Regions from separate parts of the Bradyrhizobium sp. 26S5 genome, predicted to be linked through region 1. Evidence: riboswitches for the same ligand, from Rfam matches in the RefSeq annotation. Region 1 holds a riboswitch; each other region holds the start of a gene.
The links. Region 1 has a riboswitch for cobalamin ahead of V5279_RS40565 (TonB-dependent siderophore receptor). Riboswitches for the same ligand answer to the same signal wherever they lie in the genome.
Positions count from the first base shown of each region.

Region 2: it holds a riboswitch for cobalamin, as region 1 does, so the genes downstream of both, V5279_RS06780 (ribonucleoside-diphosphate reductase subunit alpha) here and V5279_RS40565 (TonB-dependent siderophore receptor) in region 1, are expected to answer to the same signal.
Region 3: it holds a riboswitch for cobalamin, as region 1 does, so the genes downstream of both, metE (5-methyltetrahydropteroyltriglutamate--homocysteine S-methyltransferase) here and V5279_RS40565 (TonB-dependent siderophore receptor) in region 1, are expected to answer to the same signal.

Region 1 covers NZ_CP145948.1:8,572,159-8,577,692, reverse strand. Annotated here, with positions in the region: gene V5279_RS40575 (amidohydrolase family protein) at 2-1,492, shown strand; gene V5279_RS40570 (GTP-binding protein) at 1,494-2,423, shown strand; cobalamin riboswitch at 2,668-2,863, shown strand; gene V5279_RS40565 (TonB-dependent siderophore receptor) at 2,970-5,249, shown strand; gene V5279_RS40560 (PepSY domain-containing protein) at 5,252-5,534, shown strand, end outside.
Region 2 covers NZ_CP145948.1:1,418,392-1,423,925, forward strand. Annotated here, with positions in the region: gene V5279_RS06775 (hypothetical protein) at 559-756, opposite strand; cobalamin riboswitch at 1,437-1,650, shown strand; gene V5279_RS06780 (ribonucleoside-diphosphate reductase subunit alpha) at 2,015-3,694, shown strand; gene V5279_RS06785 (ribonucleotide-diphosphate reductase subunit beta) at 3,685-4,926, shown strand; gene V5279_RS06790 (hypothetical protein) at 4,971-5,534, opposite strand, start outside.
Region 3 covers NZ_CP145948.1:1,515,283-1,520,816, reverse strand. Annotated here, with positions in the region: partial or broken gene V5279_RS07190 (IS630 family transposase) at 1-191, opposite strand, end outside; gene V5279_RS07185 (group II intron maturase-specific domain-containing protein) at 270-884, opposite strand; partial or broken gene V5279_RS07180 (helix-turn-helix domain-containing protein) at 889-1,080, opposite strand; cobalamin riboswitch at 1,981-2,177, shown strand; partial or broken gene metE (5-methyltetrahydropteroyltriglutamate--homocysteine S-methyltransferase) at 2,279-4,612, shown strand; gene istB (IS21-like element helper ATPase IstB) at 5,452-5,534, opposite strand, start outside.

The sequences.
Region 1 (5,534 bases):
GATGGGTGGTTTGATGATCAGCGGCGGCCGGGTGGTGGATCCGGCCAGCGGGATGGACGCGATCGGCGACGTCGCTGTTGTCGACGGCCGGATCGCCGCTGTCGGCACCGGCCTCGGCGGCGCCGAGCGGCAGATCGACGCGACTGGCCTCGTGGTGGCGCCCGGCTTCATCGATCTGCACGCCCACGGCCAGACCATTCCGGCCGATCGCATGCAGGCCTTCGACGGCGTGACGACGTCGCTCGACCTCGAGGCCGGCGTGCTGCCGGTTGCGTCCTGGTACAAGCGCCAGGCCGAGAAGGGCCGGGTGCTGAACTACGGCGCGGCCGCCAATTGGGCCTTCGCGCGGATCGGCGCGATGACCGGCTCGAATTCGGAGAGCTCGCTGGAATCGTTCGGCGCAGCGATGCGCGATCGCCGCTGGATCGAGAACGTGGCGACTGAGGGCGAGGTCGGCGGCATCCTCGAGCGTCTTGCCAACGGACTGAACGAGGGCGGCATCGGCATTGGCATTCTCAACGCCTATGCGCCGGGCGCCGGCGTGCAGGAATTGACCGCGGTGTGCCAACTGGCGGCGGCGCATGCGGTGCCGACCTTCACCCACGTCGCCTACATGTCCCGCATCGATCCCGAGAGTGCGGCCGAAGCCTATATCCGCCTGATCGGCTATGCCGGCGCCACCGGCGCGCATATGCACATCTGTCACTTCAACTCGTCGAGCAAGACGGATATCGAACGCTGTGTAGCGCTGATCGCAAAAGCGCAGGCGCAGGGCCTGCCGATAACGGTGGAGGCCTATCCCTACGGCACCGGTTCGACCGTGCTGGCGGCGACCTTCTTCAGCGATCCCAAATTCGAGGAGCGCAACGGCCTCGGCTACGATTCGGTGCAGCGCGTGACCGACGGTCACCGCTTCGGCAGCCGCGAGGAGCTGCTGGCGGCGCAGGCCGAAGAACCCTCCACGCTGGTGCTGTGGCATGTGCTCGATATCGAGAACAATCAGCATCATCGCGACCTGCTCGACATGGCGGTGCTGTATCCGGGCGGCGCGATCGCGTCCGATGCGATGCCGTGGACGCTGTCGGACGGCCGCCCCTACACCGGCGACGGCTGGCCGCTGCCCGATGATGCCACCTCGCATCCGCGTTCGGCCGGCTGCTTCACCCGTTTCATCCGCGAATGGGTGCGCGAGCGCAAGAAAGTGTCGCTGCTCGAGGGCATCCGCAAATGCGCGCTGATCCCGGCGGAAATCCTGTCCGCAAGCACGCCGGCGATGCGCGCCAAGGGCAGGTTGCAGGTCGGCGCCGACGCCGATGTCGTGGTGTTCGACTTCGAGACCTTGAGCGATCGCGCGACCTTCTCCGCGATGAACCGCCCGGCGGAGGGCGTGCGGCACCTCGTGGTCAGCGGTCAGCCGCTGATCAACGACGGCGTGCTCGATGTCGCGGCGCGGCCGGGCCGGCCGGTGCGCCGGCCGGTCGCCGGAGGCTGATATGCCGGTCCCGATCCTGCTGGTCGCGGGTTTTCTCGGGGCGGGCAAGACCACGGTCGTGAACCATCTGCTGGCGCATGCGCAAGGGCGGCGCATCGCGGCGGTCGTGAACGACTTCGGCGCGATCAACATCGACGCGGAGCTGATCGCGGGCGCCAGCGATGGCGTGGTCAGCCTGAGCAATGGCTGCATCTGTTGCACGCTGGAGGGCGATCTGCTGCGCACGCTCGCAACCTTGCTGCGGCGTGATCCGCGTCCCGAGTTCATCGTGATCGAGACCAGCGGGATCGCCGATCCCTCCGACATCGTGCGCAACCTGATGGATCCCGTGGTCTGGAAGGAGGCGCCGCTGGAGACCGTGCTGTGCGTGGTCGACGCGACGCAGCCCGTGACGATGCTGGACGATGCGCTGCTGCGGTCGCAGCTGCGGGCGGCCGATGTGGTGGCGCTGAGCAAGGTCGATCTGGCTGATGCCACCGCGCGCGCCGCGATCCGCGACGCCGTACGCGCGGTGCGGCCGGCGGCGGTTGTCGTCGATGCGCTGCATGGCGAGGTGCCCACCGAACTACTGTTTCCGGCCGATCTCGATCATTTGCCGGCGCCGCGTGAGACCATGCCGCGACGGCCGGTGTCCGACCGGTTCGAAACGCTGAGCTGGACGTCGGAGCGGCCGGTGCGGTTGCCGCGCTTGCAGCAGGCGATCGGCAGGCTGGCGCCGAAGCTCGCGCGATCGAAGGGATTGTTCGAGACGGTGGAGCAGCCGGGGCGGCTGACTGTGTTTCAACTCGCCGGCGGACGCGCAACTTTGGCTGCGGGCGGCGTGCCGTCGGCTGGCGTGCCGCGCACGCGAATCGTGTTCATCGCCGAGATCGGCGTGCTGTCGCGCGCGGAGATCGATGAGATCATGGCAGGCTGCGTCGAAGCTACCTGAGTTTTCCGTCACCCCCGCGCAAAGGCTTTGCCTTTGTCGCTGGAGGAGCGCGTAGCGCGTCTCGAAGGGTGCACGGCCACCAGCCGGGCCGTCGATCCTTCGAGACGCCGCTTCGCGGCTCCTCAGGATGACGGGTTAAGGAGGTCTCCGCGTCAGCGATACAGGCCGTGTGTCATCGCCGCAGCACCGTCCCGCAAAGCACGTGCGCGACAATCGCGCCGAATTGACAGCCCATCCCGCACCACCTATCGTTTCCGCCGACGGTTCCCTTCGGGGATCAAAAGGGAATGCGGTGCGAGGGTAACCCCAATGCCGCAGCTGTCCCCGCAACTGTAAACGGCGAGCCTTTCGTCAATTTGCCACTGGGCCATTCGGTCCGGGAAGGCGTCGACAGGCGACGACCCGTGAGCCAGGAGACCTGCCGTCAGTCGTGGTCACACGCGAGCACATCGGGCGGGGGCGTCCTGGTGGGATCGGAGCACTGCCTTTTGGGCAATGCGCCAGTCCGCGTTCGCGGTGACGTGCCACGTTACCGCGAGTCCTTTCATGTCTCCGTCTTCTCCCGTTGCGCGCCGCTGGCGCCTCGGCCTCGTTTGCTCCCTGTCATCGCTGCTGCTGCCGGCTGAAGGTGGAGCACAAACACCGCCACCAACCAGGCTCGCTCCGATCGAGGTCTCGCCCTCGGCATCCGAAACGCCCAAGCCCGCGGCGCGAAGCAGCAACTCGGCGTCGTCGTCGCGGCCACGCTCCAGACCCGCACCGGCCGCGGCAATCGGCAACACGCCGCGCGCCGCAGCGTCGGGCGCTTCGGGGTCGGCATCGCCCACGCTCAACGCCACCACGCCGGGTAGCACCGGCAGCCGTCTGAATCTAACGCCGCTGCAGACGCCGGCAAGCGTCGAGATCATCACGTCGCAGACCATCGCCGAACGCGGCCAGCATAATGTCACAGATGCCGTCACCCAGGACGCGGCCGGGTTCATCGCAACGCCGGCTCCCGGCAATGGCGGCCTATCGTTCAGTACCCGCGGCTTCGCCGGCAGCAATTCGGTGATGACGCTGTATGACGGCACGCGCTTCTACATCGGCTCGGGAACCCTGACGTTCCCGTACGATACCTGGTCGGCGCAACGTATCGAGGTGCTGCGCGGCCCCGCCTCGGTGCTGTACGGCGAAGGCGCAATCGGCGGCGTCATCAACGTGATTCCGAAAAAGCCGCTGGGCACGCCCTACAACGAAGCCGAGGTCTCGCTCGACAGCAACATGACGCGGCGGCTCTCGGTCGACAGCACCGGTCCGATTAATCCCAATGTATCCTACCGCATCAATGCCACCGGCAACATGTCGGACGGCTGGGTCGATCGCGACAAGACCTCGAACGCGGTGGTCTCCGCCGCGGTGCGGGTGCAGGCGTCGGAAAATCTCGCCTTCACTCTCTCGGAAGATTATGGCGACCGCAGCCCGTCGCGCTATTTCGGCACGCCGCTGATCAACGGCGTGATCCAGGATGCGCTGCGCTTCAAGAACTACAACGCGCTGGACAGCACGATCCGCTATCAGGACAGCTGGACCCAGTTCAAGACCGAGTGGGACGTCGCCGACGGCATCAAGATCAACAACACGCTCTATTATCTGACCAGCGAGCGGCACTGGCGCGACATCGAGAGCTACACCTGGAATCCGAAGACCAGCTTGATCGATCGCGGCAACTATATCGAGATCTTCCACGACCAGAAGCAGGCCGGCAACCGGATGGACGCGACCTTTAGCGGCCACATCTTCGGCCTCGAGAACCGCTTCGTTGCGGGATTCGACGTTAACCACATCGACTTCACCCACACCAATAACTCGCCGTTTGGCGGCGCGTCGTCGGTCAACCCCTACGTCTTCGATCCCGGATCGTTCTTCGCGACGACCACTGCGACATCGCCCGGCTTCAATGCGATCGTCAATCAATACGCGCTGTTTGCGGAGGATCGTCTGTCGCTGACCGATCAATTGTCGCTCGTCACCGGCGTCAGGTACGATCGCCCCGAGGTCGACCGCACCGACTATCGGACGTCGTCGAACAGTTTCGACGTCGCGCTCTCGGGCACCAGCTGGCGCACCGGGGTGGTCTATGAACCGATCAAGAACCTCGCGTTCTATGGTCAGTATGCGGTCGGCGTCGATCCGGTTGGCAATCTCATCTCGCTGTCGGCCACGCAAAAGACCTTCCAGCTCGCCACCGGCAAGCAGACCGAGATCGGGGTCAAGCAGTCGTTCCTGGGCGGACGCGGCGAGTGGACGCTGGCGGGCTATCAGATCGTCAAGAACAATTTGCTCGTTGCCGATCCGAACAACCCCGCAGGCCTCGCATTGCAGGTCGGCCAGCAATCATCGCGCGGCGTCGAGGCATCGGTCGGACTGGCGTTGGACTATGGCTGGCGTATCGACGCCAATGTCGCGCTGCTGCAGGCGAAGTACGACAACAACAGCCAGCTGGTGAGCGGAAAGCTTGTCAGCTATGCCGGCAACGTTCCGATCAACGTACCGCAGCAGGTGTCGAACGTCTGGTTGACCTGGGACTTCGCATCCAACTGGTCGGTCTATGGCGGCGTCCAGATCGTCGGCCAGATGTACTCCGACCTTGCCAACACCCAGTTGCGGCCGGGCTACAATGTGGTCAATGGCGGTGTCAGGTGGAAGCCGGATGAGCGCACCACGGTCGCGTTCCGCGTCTACAATCTGTTCGACAAGGTCTACGCGGTGACGTCGCCCTATGCCGGGCAGTGGCTGCTGGGCATGCCGCGCACCGCGGAACTCTCCGTCAACGTGAAGTTCTGACGATGCGCAACGCTCTGGTCCGGCGAGGACGGCGATGGCTCTATGTCGTCCATCGCTGGATCGGCATCGCGACCTGCCTCTTGTTCGCGATGTGGTTCATCTCAGGCCTCGTCATGATGTACGTGGCCTTTCCGCGCCTCACCGACAGCGAGCGCCTGGCCGCGCTCCCAGTCATTTCGTGGGGCAAGGTGCAGATCGCGCCTGACCGCGCGATGGCGATCGCGGGCATGGAGCATTATCCGCGCGATCTGCGGCTGTCGATGATGGCCGATGTTCCGGTCTATC
Region 2 (5,534 bases), 2.5 Mb from region 1:
GGAGGGCCTCCAGGCCCGGCTACCCGGCCAGAATTGCTGTGGCGCGTTCCCGCCCGTTGTCGGCGATGGAGGCGCTGCACAGGAACGGTGCTCTCAGGTTTGTCTGCATGTCAAAGTCATGCCGACGCAAGCGTCGCAGTGAAAATCCCGTCAAGATCGCAAATTGGATTGAGGGCTGCCTCGATGGCGCGATCTACCCTCGGCTCAAAAGCACAAGCCCTGCCTCGCGTTGAGCTCTGCCTGTCTTTAGCCTCCGAAGCCGGGCGTGAACCCTTGCGCCCCCCGAACATCCATCAGCTTCTCAGGAAGCCGGAGGCGCTATGGGCTTTGAGCATCGCCATTCCCGTCAAAGTAAGCTGCTAGGGACGTTAAAAGGAAATCGCAGCAGCCCGCCGCCAAAAAGATCCCGGTGCATTCGGATTCGCGGGACCCGCTCGCAGCTCGGATCTGAGATCATTGAATGCGCATCTAATTGGTGGCACGTGCCAAGTTTCACTTGGCACGTCTTCGATTCGATTACTACGCGGGCTGTATCTCTATGTGGCGCCGAGCTTCGGCTCACCCATCATCAAGCTCGCTCATGGCCTCATCCATATCCGACTGGGAATCGCTTATGACTTGCGTGGCGACGGAAACGAGAGCCTTTTCGAATGCTCGGCGCAGTAGCGCTGCACGCGTGTCATCGCCGCCGCTCTCGGCGGTGTCGGAGGGGGCGCCAACCTGCGGCGCTGTTGCATTAATATCGGCTGCGTTCATGTCGTAACACCCGGATAGCGGCGTCGCCGCGAGATGACCTATCCGCTTCATGCTAGCAGGGACAGCTTGCGAAAAGCTGACTAAGATCGAGCCTCCTTGGCGGCTTCATCCATGACCACGCAAGTGAGGACAACCGTTGTGCCGGCACGGTCATTACTGCGATCGGAGCTCTGGTAAATCATGGCGCCAAAACACTTGGCCACGTCAGCAAGCGCGACGGCGACTGTTGCGCGTTGAAGGCTCAGTGGTACCACAAGCATTTGTGGAGCTATCGCGCTCGATCTGGCGCGCGCGGCAAGCCACCGAGATCGCACGATCATGGCAGGACGCACCTCACGCCAGTTCCACAAGAAGAGCAACACCTTGCTGGCGCAGCTCGATCGCATTCTCGACCGCTTTGAATTGCAAGCCAAACGTTGCGCGTCATGAGATTATCCCTCGCCAGCATCGCCCAGAACCTTCGCCGAACGGATTCCTATCCAACGCGGACTCGCATAGGCACCCGTCATCGCGACGGAGCATCGAAATCAAAATGCTGCCACTCTTTTCACAGAATGGGCCGAAGCAGGGGGGGGCATTTGCTCGAACACAGCGTTGCGGGCCCGGACCCGGAGCGGACGTGGCGTCCTGCGTCTCGACTCCCCTGCCACAAGCCTTGACGAATCTCGACGCGCGGCGTCTGTATGTAGATCTGCCACGGTCTTCCATTCTGCATCTAGTAGGGTGGAAGCTAAGAGAGAACCCGGTGCGCCGGTAACGGCTATTCCGGGGCTGCCCCCGCAACTGTAAGCGGCGAGCGGTTGTCATAATGGTCACTGGCCGCGACAGCACCGGGAAGGCCGACAGCCGCAGCGACCCGCGAGCCAGGAGACCGGCCGCGACAGAATAGAACGTCCTCGGGCGGGGTGCCCCGTGCGTCGCTTGCAGCCTGGGACGTTTGACCCGTCTCCTCGCAAGTCGTGCGCGTGGCTTCACCCCCTAACATCGCGGGGTTGCCGATGTCGCCGTCTTACGATTTCAATCAGCATGGTCATCTAATTGAGTGGCCGAGTGTGCGGCCGTGGCCGGCGCGGCCAAAGTCTGCCGCGCCTCAGCGGTGTGTTGTGCCGCCGCCGTCATCGCCTCCGCTGCCGCGGCCTCTCGCGCCATTGCCAAAGCCGTCCGATCTCACGCTCGATCGATCGCGCGACGGCCTGCTGACCGCGTTCGGCAAGCTAACGCGCCGATCGTTCTGCTCGTCGGCGAAAGCGTCCAGGACATGTTCGCGCGGGTGTCCTGTGCCTTCGCGGACGATGTTGCGCACGCCCAACGTCTCTATGACGCGATGTCTCGGCTGTGGTTCATGCCAGCCACGCCGGTGCTGTCCAATGGCGGCACCACGCGCGGCCTGCCAATCTCGTGCTTCCTTAACTCGGTGTCGGACTCGCTCGAAGGCATCGTTGGCACCTGGGACGAAAACGTGTGGCTTGCCTCCAACGGGGGCGGTATCGGCACGTACTGGGGCAATGTTCGCTCGATCGGAGAGAAGGTGAAGGGCGGCGTCAGCTCAGGCGTCATCCCGTTCATCCACGTCATGGACGGCCTGACGCTGGCGATCGGCCAGGGCTCGTTGCGGCGCGGCTCGGCGGCGGTCTATCTCGATATCCAGCATCCCGAGATCGAGGAGTTTCTCGAGATCCGCAAGGCGTCCGGCGACTTCAACCGCAAGAGCCTCAACCTGCATCACGGCATCAACCTCACCGACGAGCTCATGCGTGCCGTGGGCGCCGGCACCGCGTTCGCTCTGCGCAGCCCGAAGACGAACGAGGTCGTCCGCGAGATCGACGCGCGACAGCTATGGCAACGCATTCTTGAGAACCGGTTGCAGACAGGCGAGCCTTATCTCTTGTTCATCGACACTGTGAATCGCGCGCTTCCCAAGCACCAGCGCGAGCTCGGTCTCAAGGTCTCGACCTCCAACCTGTGCAGCGAGATTACGCTCCCGACCGGCATCGACCATCGCGGCGAGGAGCGCACCGCGGTGTGCTGTCTGTCATCGCTCAACCTCGAGACTCGGGACCAATGGAATGAGGAACCCGGCTTCATCGAGGACGTCATGCGCTTCCTCGACAACGTGCTCACCCACTTCATCACGACGGCGCCGGAGGGTATGAAGCGGGCCCGCTACGCCGCCCTGCGCGAGCGCTCCGTCGGACTTGGCGTCATGGGCTTCCACTCGTTCCTCCAGGCGAATGGCATTCCAATGGAGAGTGGCTTGGCGAAATCATTCAATCTAAAGATGTTTCAGAAGATCCGGGGTGATGCCGACGCGGCATCCGTCGCCCTTGCTCGCGAGCGTGGCCCGTGCCCGGACGCCCTGGAACGTGGCGTGATGGAGCGCTTCAGCCAGAAGATCGCGATCGCGCCGACTGCTTCGATCAGCATCATCTGCGGCGGCACCAGCGCATGCATCGAGCCGATCCCGGCCAACATCTACACCCACAAGACGTTGTCTGGTGCCATCTCGGTACGTAATCCTCATCTGACCAGGGTACTGATCGCCAAGGGCGCCGACACCCCGGTGACCTGGCAGTCGATCATTGCGCAGGAGGGGTCGGTCGCCCATTCCGACATTCTGTCGGAACACGAGAAAGCGGTGTTTCGCACCGCTTTCGAGGTCGACCAGCGCTGGATCGTCGAGCTTGCAGGCGACCGGGCCGCATTCATCTGCCAGAGTCAGTCAATCAACCTCTATCTGCCGGCCGAGGTCGATAAGTGGGATCTCCACATGCTGCACTGGACGGCGTGGAAGCGTGGGGTGAAGAGCCTTTATCACTGCCGTTCAAAATCGATCTCGCGCGCGGCGTTCGCCGGCAAGATCGTCGACGATGACGAGGCCGCGCCGCGGCAGCTGCCTGCGCAGCGCACCGATTATGAGGAGTGCCTCGCATGTCAATGATCGATCTCTCGTGTGTCGATCCGCGCACGCTGATCGGCAAGGGACGCGTTGGTCTCCTTGACTCGATGGGCAGCTATGACGTTGATCGCTACGCTTGGGCCTACGAGTTCTGGAAGCGTCAGCAGCAGACGCATTGGATGGCCGAGGAGGTGCCGCTCGGCAACGACCTCAAGGACTGGGCGTCGGACCGCGTCACCGCCAGCGAGCGCGCGCTGCTCACCCAGATCTTTCGCTTCTTTACTCAGTCGGACATCGAGGTCGGTGACAATTATCTCAAGCGATACATCCCGATTTTCCAGCCGCTCACCGTCCAGATGATGATGGCGGCCTTCACGAACATGGAGACGGTCCACATCAACGCCTATGCGCTGCTGCTCAAGACGCTCGGCATGCCCAAGACCGAGTTCGAGGCATTTCGCAGCTATGCGCAAATGCGCGCCAAGGCGGACTACATGCACGAGTTCGGCGTTGACACCGTGGCCGATGTCGCGCGCACCCTGGCTATGTTCGGCGCCTTTACCGAAGGCATGGCGTTGTTCGCGAGCTTCGCTATGCTGCTCAATTTTCCGCGCCACAACAAGATGAACGGCATGGGACAGATCGTAAGCTGGTCGGTGCGCGACGAGAGTCTCCACTGCGAGGGCGTCATCAAGCTGTTTCACGAATGGCACCGCGAGACCGGCGCCGTGACGCGCTCGGTCCGTGACGACATCGTCGATGTCGCCAGAACGATGGTAAAGCTGGAGGAGAACTTCGTCGATCTCGCCTTTGGCCTGGGCAAGATCGAGGGCATGCGTCCTGAGCAGATCCACGCCTACGTCCGTTATGTCGCCGACTGGCGACTGACCCAACTCCGGATTGCCCCGGTTTTCGGCTTCTTCAAGGCGGAGGAGGATGGGTTCACGCAGCTCAAGCCGCATCCGCTGCCTTGGCTCGTCGAGATTCTCAATGGCGTCGAGCACGCCAATTTCTTCGAGCAGCGCGCCACGGAGTACTCCAAGGCGGCGAGCCGAGGCAGCTGGGGGACGGCGAGGACGGGGTGTGGGCGGCTTTCGGCCGTATGTAGGCAGCCGGAACAGCATGCGTCCGTTCATACATCTTGGAGGTTCGCGGAAGTCCTCTGCTGCGGCTTCCGGCGGCACAGCGGACCTCAAGCGGCATCATCCACGCCGCTCGAAAATCATAATGGGGAACACCCGCCCACGGGGCTGATGTACGAAAGTGAAGTCTGATCTTGTGCTGAGTTGCTTCGGTGCGGCAGACTTCGAAAAGGCGATCACAATCGTTGCAATTTGCAGATTGGCGAGACGTCCGTCCCGCATACGGAACTCGGAAAGTTCTGGCGGTACAACTTCGGAAGGCCGAGCCTGAGATGGTCCGGCGTGCGAAGGCCGGGCGTGAGAGGGGCCGGCGGAGGATGGCCGGCGTGCGAGGGATTTTTATCCATATCCTGCCATAGCAAATCTTGGTCGAAATCAGGATGCGCCTCGATCGCCTGAGCGATCGTCTGCTGCGAGAGGTGATGCGGGGACGGTTCTGGTGCTGGATCTGCACCGAGCGCAGCCGGCGCATGCGAATCATCCTCCCAACGCAAGCCTGGCGAATAGGGTTGCGCTATATCCAGGTACGGCGAATAAGGGTGCCGAGCATCCAAGTACGGCGAATAGTGACGGCCTGCGTCCAGATATGGCGAATAGGGCTCCCCCGGCAGCGCGGGCGAGGCGGTACGATGTGGCGCAGCACCACCCTGAGCGCCGTTGAGCTGCTGCTCAAAGCCGGTAGCGTCCGTGGGCGGTAGCGGTGAATTGGTGTCCGGGCTCGTGTTCGATGGTCCGAATTC
Region 3 (5,534 bases), 2.6 Mb from region 1:
AGGTGCTTCACATAAGCGCAGAAGCATTCGCCGTTGACCGGGCCGTCGAAGACGCAGGGTGCCGTGAGTTGGTCATGGCGGAGCGCGCCGAGGAATGTGAGGGTACGCCAGTGACCGTGCGGGGCGAAGCCGCGCAGGCGTGCGCCCTTGGGGCCCCAGCCCCGCAAAGGGGCCATGCTGGTCTTGATCCAAGGGTGAGTAGGCCGGGGATTTTCACCCCCGGCCTCTCGCAGAACGGTGCGTGAACCTCTCGGTTCACACCGCTCCCGTCAGGTGAACGTGGTCGTTCCGAAGAACTGCCAGTGTACGAACAGCTCCGCGTTATTCCGAGCCAGCTTTCGCAAGAACAGCGAAGCACCGGTTTTGTGGAGCCGGAAGCGCTTGTACTTTCGCATGATCCACGCCTTCAGCTTCTGATTGACGTAGTCGACCAGAGAGAACAGCGCTGAACGGCTGAACCGACCATAATAACCTATCCACCCCCGGAGGAGCGGATTGATCTGTTGGGCAAGCTCAGCCAGCGTCCCCGGCGTTTGCCGGGGAATGTGCAAGCTTCGGATCGTTGCTCGCATGGCCTTCAAAGCTGTCGGACTGACCGCCGGGGTGTATCCACAAAAGAATTCCTTCCGCTGTGACGTTGCCACCTGCCGCGGCCTGAACTGATATCCGAGAAAGTCAAACTTGACCCTCTGATACGTTCGCCGACGCCTGTTGTCCATGCAATAGACGATCTGCGTCTTTGTCGGGTGCATCTGAAGTCCGCACACCTCCAACCTCGCTTGAAGCTCCGCCCTAATGGCCTCTGCTTCTTGCTCGGTCCGGCAGTGCACCAGTCCGTCGTCGGCATACCGACACCAAGGGAGGTCGGGATGTGTCCGCGCCATCCAGATCAAGCACGGGCTTGCGGTGACCGCCCATGTTGCCAGGCGCAACCGAGCCGGTCGCCCGCTGCCGCTGTGACCACTTCACAACCGACGAGACCGCAACACCAAACCGCTCCGCCACAGATCGGCAGCTCTCGCCCGCTAAAACCGACGCCACCACACGCTCGCGAAGGTCCAGGGAAAGAGGTCGGGTCATGCGATGCTGGCCTCCAATCCAGTCAGCATCTTGAATCACAAACCGCCAAAAACCGGAATCCCCTCCGATTCAGTTAAGCAATGAAATGCTCTAGTTGCAGCGCCAGGCAGATGTGCTTGGCACTCAAGGGCCCACAACGATACGAAACCGCCCATCAGCGCCGGGCGTTTGGAACAGACGCCGCCGAAGTGCACGCTTTAAGCAGGCGGGCAAGATGGTAGCATTCACTCGCCGGCATGCGCGATCGCTCGTGTCGGCCGGCGCATATCGTGCTCTTCAATCGACCGGAAGATGCGGCTTCGACGCAAGTCCTGTCCTCCTCAAGCAGGTAGAGGACGCCGAGCCGTGCTAGCCTCGGCCTGAGCCGATCAATAGTTTCGAGAGAAACTGTCGAGCGGTGTTACTCAAGAGCGGTCTTACCATCAACCCGAACAAGCCGACCGCCGAGACGGCAACAGCAAAGACACCGAGGGCACTCCAAACAGCCATTTTCATTGCGAGCCGGTCTCCTTGGTTTGGTTGATATGCTTGCCTGGGCAGTATCGCCAAAAAGTGTCCGAGTGACGCCTACCAGAAATGGCTGGCATCACAGAACCACCTCGCGCCGCGTATGCTATCTTATTCGGTGGATCGTTGATTGCTTGGAGAAGGCAGCGCAGCGCGCCGTGCTTGATGAACCGGGGCCAGCTTGCATGAAAGCCGTCTGTTCGACCAAGTGGTCCTCGGTGCAAAGGCGGCGTATTCGGATTTGTCGCTGCCCACGCGGAGGGACTTTCGGGATGTCATCCGATGTCCGTGATTGTAGAGCGACTTCTGCATCGAGTATGAACGGTGGGCATGCCGCTAGGCACATTAGCAGATCGCAACATGACGCGAGGTTGACGGAATATCCCTTTTGCCGATAATTGAAGGTGTCGAGGTTCTCCGGTCTCATTAGGCCGGAGCTAAGAGGGAAGCCGGTGTCAATTCCGGCGCTGTCCCCGCAACTGTGAGTGGCGAGCTGTCCAACGAAGGCACTGAAGCCTGACGGTTTCGGGAAGACCGGACAGCAGCGCAGAGCCGCGAGCCAGGAGACCTGCCCCGCCACTATCTTCGTCCACCGGCGGGTGTCCCGGTGGTGCGCCAAGCAGCGGTCGCTCGCGCGGCTTCTTCTGCCTGCGTCCGCCATGGCCTTTGCCACCAATATGGGGTTAACGCTATGTCTCTTCTCTCTCTTCCGGTTGCCACACTCGGAACGCCACGCATCGGTCCAAGGCGAGAGCTCAAGGTTGCGCTCGAAAGTTACTGGGCCGGAAAAATCGCCGAACAGCAGTTGCTCGAGGATGCAGCTGGCCTACGTGCCGCAAATTGGGCTCGCCAGAGGTCTCTCGGTGTCACCGTGATCCCATCGAACGATTTCTCGCTGTACGACCAGGTGCTCGACACCAGTGTCATGGTTGGTGCCATCCCAGAAGTCTACGAGACGAATGCCGGATCCATTTCGCTCAAGACATACTTCGCCATGGCACGCGGGGCACAATGCGACGGTCAGGATGGGAGTTGCGGTCACCCGTCGCGTGGATATGGCGCACCCGCGCAGGAGATGACCAAATGGTTCGACACCAACTACCATTACATGGTCCCGGAATTTCACCCGGGGCAGACTTTCAGACTATCCTCTCGCAAACCAATCGAGGAGTACGAGGAAGCCAAGGCCCTTGGCTTTCAGACGCGCCCTGTCCTGATCGGGCCGGTTACATTCTTGAAGCTTGGCAAGAGTGCCGATCTTGCGTTCCAGCCACTGTCACTGCTAGATGACCTGATACCGGTCTATATTGAGCTTTTGAAGGAATTGGCCAAACGCGGGGCAAATTGGGGTCAATTCGACGAACCTTGCCTAGTCCTTGTTCTGGATGAGAGTTCGCGAAAATCCTTGGTACATGCTTATGGCCGGCTCGCAAAGGAAGGGCCGGCCATCAAGATCATGGTTGCAAGCTATTTCGGTGGCCTCTGCGACAATCTGGACGCTGCCCTGCGCCTGCCTGTTGCCGGGCTGCACGTCGATCTGGTTCGCGCGCCAGAGTTATTGAGCCAGATCATTGCGAGCGGCGAGTGACCTCGTCATGTCGCTCGGCGTCATAGACGGTCGGAATGTTTGGCGATCGAATTTGTCGGCGCTCCGCCAGCGACTGGATCCCGCGATTGCGAAGCTTGGTAAGGACCGCGTACAGATCGCCCCATCCTGCTCGCTGCTTCATGTGCCGGTCGATGTTGAACTCGAGACCGGGCTCGCCTCCGACGTCAAGAGCTGGCTTGCTTTCTCGGTTCAGAAGATGCGTGAGCTTGCGACCTTGGCGCGGGCACTCGCAGGCGACCAGAATGTTGCGAAAGCTCTTGCGGAATCGGAGTGTGCCGCAGCCGTCCGCGGGACGTCGCCGAAGATCCGAGATGCCAATGTCGTTGTCCGGCTGAGTGCGATCAACCAGGCCATGCGCCGGCGGGCCAGCCCATTTGCCAGTCGGGCCGAGATCCAACGCAAGCGCTTCGGGCTTCCAGCGTTCTCGACCACGACGATCGGATCGTTTCCTCAGACCTCAGAGGTCCGTAATACCCGGGCGGCGCATGCGCGAGGCGCGATGAGCGACGAGCAATACGACAAGTTCCTCAAGGAAGAGACGGCGCGCGCCGTACGTTGGCAGGAAGACATCGGTCTGGACGTGCTCGTCCATGGCGAGTTTGAGCGCAATGACATGGTGCAGTACTTCGGCGAGCAACTCTCCGGCTTCGCATTTACCAAAAACGGTTGGGTGCAATCCTATGGCTCGCGCTGTGTCCGGCCGCCGATCCTGTTTGGAGATGTCTCACGGCCGAAGCCGATCACGGTGGACTGGTGGCGCTATGCGCAGTCGCTAACCAAAAGGCCGATGAAGGCGATGTTGACCGGACCAGTAACGATCTTGAACTGGTCGTTTGTTCGCGAGGATATTCCCCGAAGCGAAGTCTGCCGTCAGATTGCGCTCGCAATTCGAGATGAAGTCGGCGATCTCGAGAATGCGGGTGCTTCCATGATCCAGATCGATGAGGCTGCACTACGCGAAGGCTTGCCATTGCGTAGTGCGCAGTGGACCGTTTACCTCGAGTGGGCTGGAGATTGCTTCCGCATCTGCTCATCGGGCGTCGCCGAACAAACTCAGATTCATACCCACGTGTGTTACTCAGAATTCAACGACATCATCCATGCGATTGCTGCAATGGACGCAGATGTCATCTCGATTGAGACTTCGCGCTCGAAGATGGAACTGCTCGACGCGTTCAGGAACTACAACTATCCGAACCAAATTGGCCAGGCGTGTACGACATTCATTCCCCACGCGTTCCCGAGACCGGCGAGATGAAGGAGCTCATGGCCTTGGCTCTGAAGCGGCTGCAGCGGTCGCAGCTCTGGGTCAATCCGGACTGTGGCTTGAAGACACGCAAATGGGAGGAGGTTCGCCCGGCACTTGTCAACATGGTCGCTGCGGCCCGCGAACTGCGCGCTGCACCGCTCCAATAGGCCATTGATCCTTGGTCAGGTCTTTCGTCGAGCTGATCGGCTTAAGGAGATCTCGATAGTCCCGGGAGAGCCTTGGTGAATACAAAAGGCCCGGCCGCGTTTAGCGGCCGGGCGGAAGTCGAGTCTGGGAGGAGCGACGCTGCTAGGCATCGCGGCCACTTCCATCGGCAGAGGGAGCACGGCCGACGGATCGATCTCGGCGAGGACATTCGCCGAAAATCTAAGTCCCAGTTAAGGCACAGGATGATCGTAACTCAATTATGCCCTGGTATGCGCCCAATATAGCCAAGGATTAGAAGACTACACCAAGGTTGTTGCTGATGAGGACTGTCTCAACGACTCGCTGAGTCGAGCATGGGTGGGCGATGATGTGGAGCGATCGCCATGGAAGGCAACGAGCCGCAGAACGTGGTGCGCTCTCCTGCCCGCAAACAATACGCTCAATCACCGAGACATATCAAAATCGCGCTCGCAAGGACCTCATCATCACCAATGAAATGAGCAGCTTGAGTTAGGCCAGATTCGGTCGGTCGTTGGTCAAACCGTTGTCGCCCGATTGGAATCCTCGGTTCCAACGAGTGTTTGAAATCTACGTACGGCTCGACGTAGTGGGTGTGACGACGCTTGTAGATAGCTCGGGACCGGATGCCAAATCGGCGTGCTATCAGCCCCGCGATACTCCTAACCAGAAGCCGATTTGGTGATGTTGATCTCCGATCGGAACCGGATCGGGTTGGCTTCGGTTCAAACCGCCCGACTGTGCGTAGCCTCCGACCCAGGGAGGTGCGCGTCGAACGAAGATGCGACGCTCCGGACGAGAAACTCTGCGCCATCGACTGTCAATCGGCGTTCGACTGGGACCCCCTATCGGCATCCAAAAGGGACCCCTTTGATCGGCGTGCTCTGCTGGTAGCGCTCGGGT